Regions from separate parts of the Mesorhizobium sp. 43Arga genome, predicted to be linked through region 2. Evidence: predicted binding sites of a transcription regulator. Region 2 holds the regulator's gene; the other holds the start of a gene.

Region 1 (3,510 bases), on a different contig from region 2:
CCTTAACCTCGTCGCGGTTCGACAGATTGGCCGGGAACAGCTTGACCCGATCGCCGAGTTCGCCTGCCAAGGCCTCCAGTTTCTCGATGCGGGTGCCGTGCAGGCCGACAATGGCGCCTTGCGCATGCAGCACGCGGGCAATCGCCTCGCCGATGCCTCCCGATGCGCCAGTGACGAGCGCCTTGCGGCCGGTCAGTTCGAACATTTTCGTCTCCTGATCTGAGAGAACACCCTTCACACGGGTAGGGTCAAATCGCCAGTGGATTATGCGAATGCGGCCAGCGCGGCCTCGACATCGGCCGGCGTGCCGATGGCTGACGTGGCAATGTCACGGTTGATCCGCCGTGCCAGGCCCGACAGCACCTTGCCGGCGCCGATCTCGTAAAGCGTGGTGACGCCGTTGGCGCCGAACCATTCGACCGTTTCGCGCCAGCGCACGCGGCCGGTGATCTGCTCGACCAGGCGCCGGGCGATCTCGTCGGGATCGCTGGTCGGGGTCACCGTGACGTTGGACACCACCGGCACCGCCGGCGCATGCTTCGTTACACCGGCGAGCGCCTCGCGCATGACATTGGCAGCCGGCGCCATCAGCGCCGAATGGAAGGGTGCCGAGACCTGCAGCATCAGCGCCCGCTTGGCGCCCTTTTCGGTGCACAATTTGGCGGCCAGCTCGACCGCGGCCTTGGCGCCGGAAATGACCAGTTGGCCGCCGCCATTGTCGTTGGCGATCTGGCAGACCTTGCCGGCCCCTTGAGCGGCCTCGGTGCAAGCGGCTTCGACATCTGGCTGCTCCAGTCCGATGATCGCCGCCATGGCGCCCTCGCCGGCCGGCACCGCCGCCTGCATGGCGTTGCCGCGAATGCGCAGCAGCCGAGCAGCATCGGCGACGGAAACGAAGCCGGCCGCGGCAAGGGCCGAATATTCGCCCAGCGAATGGCCGGCGACATAGGCGACCTTGCCCTTCAGCGAGAAACCGCCCGCTTCCAGCGCCCTGATCGCCGCCAGCGAAACCGCCATCAGCGCCGGCTGCGCGTTGGCCGTCAGCGTCAAGGTCTCCTCCGGACCTTCCCAGATCAGCTTCGACAGGTTCTCGCCGAGCGCGTCGTCGACTTCCTGGAAGACCCTGCGCGCCTCGGGAAAGGCATCGGCGAGGTCCTTGCCCATGCCGACAGCCTGGCTGCCTTGTCCCGGAAAGGTGAATGCGACGGCCATGCGAGGGCTCCCGAAGACTGGTTTTACTTGCCTGATAACACGAATTTTCCCTGCCTGTGGCGCAAGGCGGGCCGCCAAGTCAAGCCCGGTTCAACCCGGCCCCAGCTCCGAACCGTGCGCCGAGTGCCTGTTCCAAAAGACTTTTTGGCGATCACTCCTGATGAAAACCGCTCACGATTCGTTTGCTGGCTCTTCTTATTTCCACCACAGGCGCTAGCTTTGCGTGACAATTATATGACAATCGCGTGACTTGGGTTGTCGCCGGGTGGGAAGTTAAAGTGGCAAAGAGTTCGAAACGCGCGGGTAAAGCCGTGCCTCAATTCCTGGAAGACGATCCGTCCACCGGCTATCTGCCGGGCCGGAGATGGCCGGTCGTCCGTTACGGGCTGATCAGCCTCGTAATCTCTGCCATCCTGGTGTTTGCCATCGAATTGATCGTGCGCGGTGACGTTGCCGGCACGATCTCTTTCTTCCTGCAGCCGCTCAAGCCGGGCTGGACGACCATCGTCGTGTTCGCGCTGATCCTCATCGGTCTCGACGCCTTGCTGGGACGCAGCCATCAGAGCCTGATGATCGTCGCGCCCTTGACGCTGGCGCTGGCCTTTGTCGGCCATCAGAAATCGCATTATCTCGGCGATCCGCTCTACCCGACTGACTTTCTCTACGCTCGCCAGATCTTTGCGCTGCTGCCGCTTCTGGTGCGTGAGCGGCCGATGACCGCGCTCGCCATGGTCGTCGGCATCATCGCCGGCCTGTCGCTGCTCGTCTATGGCTGGCGGCTGTGGCGCCGCAAGGTTCCCGCACTCAGCCACAAGGGCCGCCTTGCGCGGCTGACGCTGGCGGTGCCGCTGCTCGCCTTCTTCGTCTCGATCATGGACTATGCCACCTTCTCCTGGACCCGGGACCGGCTGCAGATCATCCCGATCATGTGGGACCAGAAGGAAAACTACGCTTCCAACGGCTTTGCGCTCGCCTTCGCGCTCAACGTGCCAATGGCGCATGTCTCGGCGCCGCCGGGCTACACGGACAAGGCGATCGCGGCGATCGACCGGCCGCAGATGACGGCTTCTGTGCCCGAGGAAAAGCCCGACATCATTATCGTCATGAGCGAATCCTTCTGGGATCCGACCAGGCTGCCCGGCGTCACCATCACGCCGGATCCGATTCCCACCGTGCGGGCATTGCGTTCCGGTTCGATGTTCTCGCCTGAATTCGGCGGCATGACCGCCAACATCGAATTCGAGGCGCTGACCGGCTTTTCCAACGCTTTCCTGCCGGCTGGCAGCATCCCCTACCAGCAATATGTGCGCACGCCGACGCCTTCGATGGCCACCTTCCTGAAGAGCGAGGGCTACAGGGCGCGTGCCATCCATCCCGGCACCAACTGGTTCTGGAACCGTGGCGCAGTCTACGCCGATTTCGGCTTCAACGATTTCAAGTCGGAAGAGACGCTGCCGCCGATGGAAAAGCGCGGACCGCTGGCATCCGACGCGGCGATGACCGACGAGATCATCCGCGAAGCCGACGCCAGCGACGACCCGGTGTTCTTCTTCGCGGTCAGCCTGCAGAACCATGGCCCCTATGAACCGAACCGCTATTACAACCCGACCCACGCGGTGCAGGCGCCGATCAGCCAATGGGCGCGCGACTCGCTGTTGAGCTATGCGGAGGGTTCAGCCGACGCGGATCGCGGCCTTGAGCGGCTGATCGAATGGGCCAAGAAGCGGGAACGGCCGACGATTATCGCCTTCTTCGGCGACCATCTGCCCCCGCTTGGGCCGGTCTATGTCGAGACCGGCTTCCTGAAGGACAATGTCGCGCCACGCAAGGAGCCGACACCGCAAGCCGCCCTTGACCATCACGCAACGCCACTGATCATCTGGTCGAACCGTTCCGGTCCGGTCGCGGACCTCGGCACGGTGAGCCCGGCATTCCTGCCCTATCATATCCTGACTGCCGCCGGCATCACCCATCCTTACTATACGGGCTTCCTGGGCGAGATGCGGGAACGCTACCGCGTCGTCGACCGCAACCTGCTGCTGACGCCGTCCGGCGAGGCCAAGCCCGACTGGTCGCGCCAGAAGGAGATCGACCCGGCGATCCGCGATTTCCGGCTCATCCAGTACGACATGATGTTCGGCAAGCGCCACGCGGCGCCCGACTTCTTCCCCGAGACGGTGGACAAGGTTGTCGCCCACATGAGTTGAGGGTTGACCCCTTAGAGGTGCCGCGCGCGCGGCTGCTAGTTGGTCAGTTGCAGCCTTGAGAACTTGTTGGCGATCTGCTGGAAAACGTCAG
Region 2 (3,510 bases):
TCGGCGGAAATGTACTTGTCGCCGGCGGCCTCGATGGCCTTCTTCATGGCGGCCTCGTCGGTCTTCCAGCGCTCTTCCTGGAAGTTGGACCACGAAACGCCGATGACCTTGTCCTTCGCCTGCGCGACCGACGCAAGCGTCAGCGACATGGCGACACCCGCCAGGATGGCGGCTGTGAATCTCTTCATGATATTCCTCCCTGCGCCGCGTATGGCGCGACCAAACTGGCCCGAAGGCCGGCACAAAGGCTCTATTTTTTCGAGCCTCGAAAAAACACTGATCCAACACCGGAACGCTGTCAACAACGATTCTGAGGGATTTTGATGTCCTTCTGATTTTTTTTCGAGCCTCGGAATAAATAAATGACAGGACTGGCCGCTTCTGCCAGTATTTGATCGTGTCGCCGGCAGCGTTCGAGGGAGGACCGGAAGAACCGCGGCGATCGGGAGGATGTGAAAAAGCATGTCGGTCGGAATCCGCCACGACGATCTGCGCCGGCGCAACCGCGCCATGGTGATTGCGGCCGTGCGCCGGGCCGGCCGGCCCTCGCGCACCGAGATCGCCGCGACCACCGGCCTCAGCCATTCGACCATATCGGCCATTTCCTCCGACCTGATCGGCGAAGGCATCCTGGCCGAGGGCAGGCCCAGCGAGGCCGGCGCGCTGAAGCGCGGCAGGCCGCAGGTCGGCCTCGGCCTCAACCCCGAGGCCGCGACTGTGATGACCGTGGTGCTGTCGCTGAATTTCCTGTCGGTCGCCGTCATCGACTATGCCGGCCAGGTGATATCGGAAGAACAGCGCCGGTTGGACACGTTGACCATGTCGCGCGAGGCGCTGATCGGCGAATGCGTGGCCATCGTAAGGCGGCGTCTCGAGGATCCCGACATCGATGTGCGCAGCGTCGCCCGTATCGCGCTGGCGATCCAGGGCATCACCGACACCAAGGCCCGGGCAATGCTCTGGTCGCCGATCACCCCGCAGACCGACATCGCCTTCGCCGACATACTCGAAGCCGAGTTCGGCATCCCCGCCACCATGGAAAACGACTGCAATATGATGGCGGTGGCGCTGCGCTGGCGCGATCCCGAGCGCTATCGCGACGACTTCATCGCCATCCTGCTTTCGCACGGTATCGGCATGGGGCTGGTGCTGAAGGGCGAGCTGTTCACCGGCACCCATTCCTCGGGCGGCGAGTTCGGCCATATGATCCATCGGCCCGGCGGCGCGCTCTGCCGCTGCGGGCGGCGTGGCTGCGTCGAGGCCTATGCCGGCAACTATGCCATCTGGCGCAACGCCAGGCAGCTCAGCGAGGACACCGAGCCGGTTGCCGATGTCAGCGACGCGCAGATGCGGGCGCTCGCCGCGACGGCACGCGAACGCGACGGGCCTGAGCGCGAAGCCTATCGCAAGGCCGGGGAGGCACTCGGCTACGGCCTCGGCAGCCTGTTTGCGCTGATCGATCCCGCGCCCGTGGCCATGGTCGGCGTCAGCGCCGCCGCCTTCGACCTGATCGAGCCGGCGTTGCGCGAGGCCATTGCCCAGACCGCCGGCGGCCAGCATTCGGAGTCGATCTCCTTCGACACCGAGCCGAACGAACTGCCGCTGATCCGCGAAGGCTGCGCCATGCGCGCCCTGACCTTCGTCGACCAGGAGATTTTCGCGCCGGGCGTGCAAACGAAAGCAGGCCTTGCCGCGAAGAAAAACGTCGCCTGAGTCAGGTCGTGCTCAATCCTCGCGGATCGCGTAGCCCGCCCCACGAATGGTGCGGATGACGTCGGGCATGCGGCCATTGTTGACCGCCTTGCGCAGCCGGCCGACATGCACGTCCACGGTGCGCTCGTCGATATAGATCGTCTCGCCCCAGACATTGTCGAGCAGCTGGCTGCGTGAGAACACGCGGCCGGGATGCCGCATCATGAATTCGAGCAGGCGGAATTCGGTCGGCCCTAGCCGGATCTCGCTCTTCTTGCGATAGACCCGGTGCGATTCACGGTCGAGCACGATATCGCCGACCTTGAGCACGCTGGACAGCACTTCCGGCTTGGCGCGGCGCAGCAGCGCCTTGACGCGAGCCATGAATTCCGGCGTCGAGAACGGCTTGACCAGATAGTCGTCGGCGCCGGTGGAGAGCCCACGTACCCGGTCGCTTTCTTCGCCCCGCGCGGTCAGCATGATGATCGGCAGCCGCTCGGTCTCGGGCCGCATTCGTAGGCGCCGGCAGAGCTCGATGCCGGACACCGCCGGCACCATCCAGTCGAGCACCAGGAGATCGGGCACGTTCTCCTGCAGGCGGATTTCGGCTTCGTCGCCGCGAGTCACCACCTCGACCTGATAACCCTCCGATTCCAGATTGTAGCGGAGGAGCACACCCAGCGGCTCCTCGTCCTCCACCACCATGATGCGTGGTGCGATCATCGATTGGTTACCCCTGAGCTCAGGCCACCGGCGCCGACATCGCCGTCTCGTCCTGTTTTGGACGGTTGGCGGGCAGTTGCGTGCCGGTCAGGACATAGTACGCATTCTCGGCGATGTTGGTCACGTGGTCGCCGATGCGTTCGAGATTCTTGGCGCAGAACAACAGATGCGTACAGGCCGTGATGTTGCGCGGATCTTCCATCATATAGGTCAGCAGTTCGCGGAAGACGGAGGTGTATTTGACGTCGATCCGCTCGTCGTCGGCACGCAGCTTCGCCAGGGCCGCGGCATCACGCGCCGCATACTCCTCGATCACCCCCTGCACCTGGATCAGCACCAGCTGGGCCATGGCGTCGATGGAATGCGACAGGTCGCGCGGCGTGGCGCTGAGGCCGACAGTGCCGACCCGCTTGGCGATGTTCTTGGCAAGGTCGCCAATGCGTTCAAGGTCGCCGGCCATGCGGATCGAGCCTACGACATGGCGCAGGTCGTCGGCCATCGGCTGGCGCTTGGCGATCAGCGTGATGGCGCGGTCGTCGAGTTCGCGCTGGCGCGCATCCATGATGGCATCGTCGGAGACGACGCGCTGAGCGAGAGCATTGTCGGAGTTCAGAAGCGCCTTGGTGGCGCCGCCGACCATCGAACCGGCAAGGTCGCCCATGTCGCTGATCAGCCTGCTGATCTGTCCGAGATCCTCGTCGAAGGCTGCGACTGTGTGTTCGGCCATGATCCTGGTCCTCGTATGCGTGCGATCAGCCGAAGCGGCCAGTGATGTAGTCTTGCGTGCGCTTCTCGCGAGGCGACGTGAAAATCTTTTCGGTGCGGTCGAATTCGACCAGTTCGCCCAGATACATGAAGGCCGTCTGCTTCGAGACGCGCGCCGCCTGCTGCATGTTGTGGGTGACGATGACGATCGTGTAGTCGGCCTGCAGCTCGTCGATCAGTTCCTCGATCTTGGCGGTCGACAGCGGATCGAGCGCCGAGGCCGGCTCGTCGAGCAGGATGACCTCCGGCTTCACCGCCACGGTGCGGGCGATGCACAGCCGCTGCTGCTGGCCGCCCGACAGGCTGAGGCCGCTGGCATTGAGCTTGTCC

Evidence for each region. Region 2 encodes PhoB, which activates phosphate uptake and scavenging genes when phosphate is short. Its sites were predicted from a motif close to TGTCATNNANCTGTCAT; they were not measured.
Region 1: a site for PhoB is predicted at 1,436-1,452, ahead of ACWGS8_RS25325 (LTA synthase family protein). Genes of this name have one in related genera too.

What each region holds. Positions count from the first base shown of each region.
Region 1 covers NZ_JBSKBO010000008.1:119,222-122,731, forward strand. The annotation lists gene fabG (3-oxoacyl-[acyl-carrier-protein] reductase) at 1-205, opposite strand, end outside; gene fabD (ACP S-malonyltransferase) at 265-1,212, opposite strand; gene ACWGS8_RS25325 (LTA synthase family protein) at 1,458-3,419, shown strand; gene ACWGS8_RS25330 (pilus assembly protein TadG-related protein) at 3,455-3,510, opposite strand, start outside.
Region 2 covers NZ_JBSKBO010000001.1:412,133-415,642, reverse strand. The annotation lists gene xylF (D-xylose ABC transporter substrate-binding protein) at 1-188, opposite strand, end outside; gene ACWGS8_RS02035 (ROK family protein) at 463-1,713, shown strand; gene phoB (phosphate regulon transcriptional regulator PhoB) at 1,726-2,415, opposite strand; gene phoU (phosphate signaling complex protein PhoU) at 2,435-3,142, opposite strand; gene pstB (phosphate ABC transporter ATP-binding protein PstB) at 3,168-3,510, opposite strand, start outside.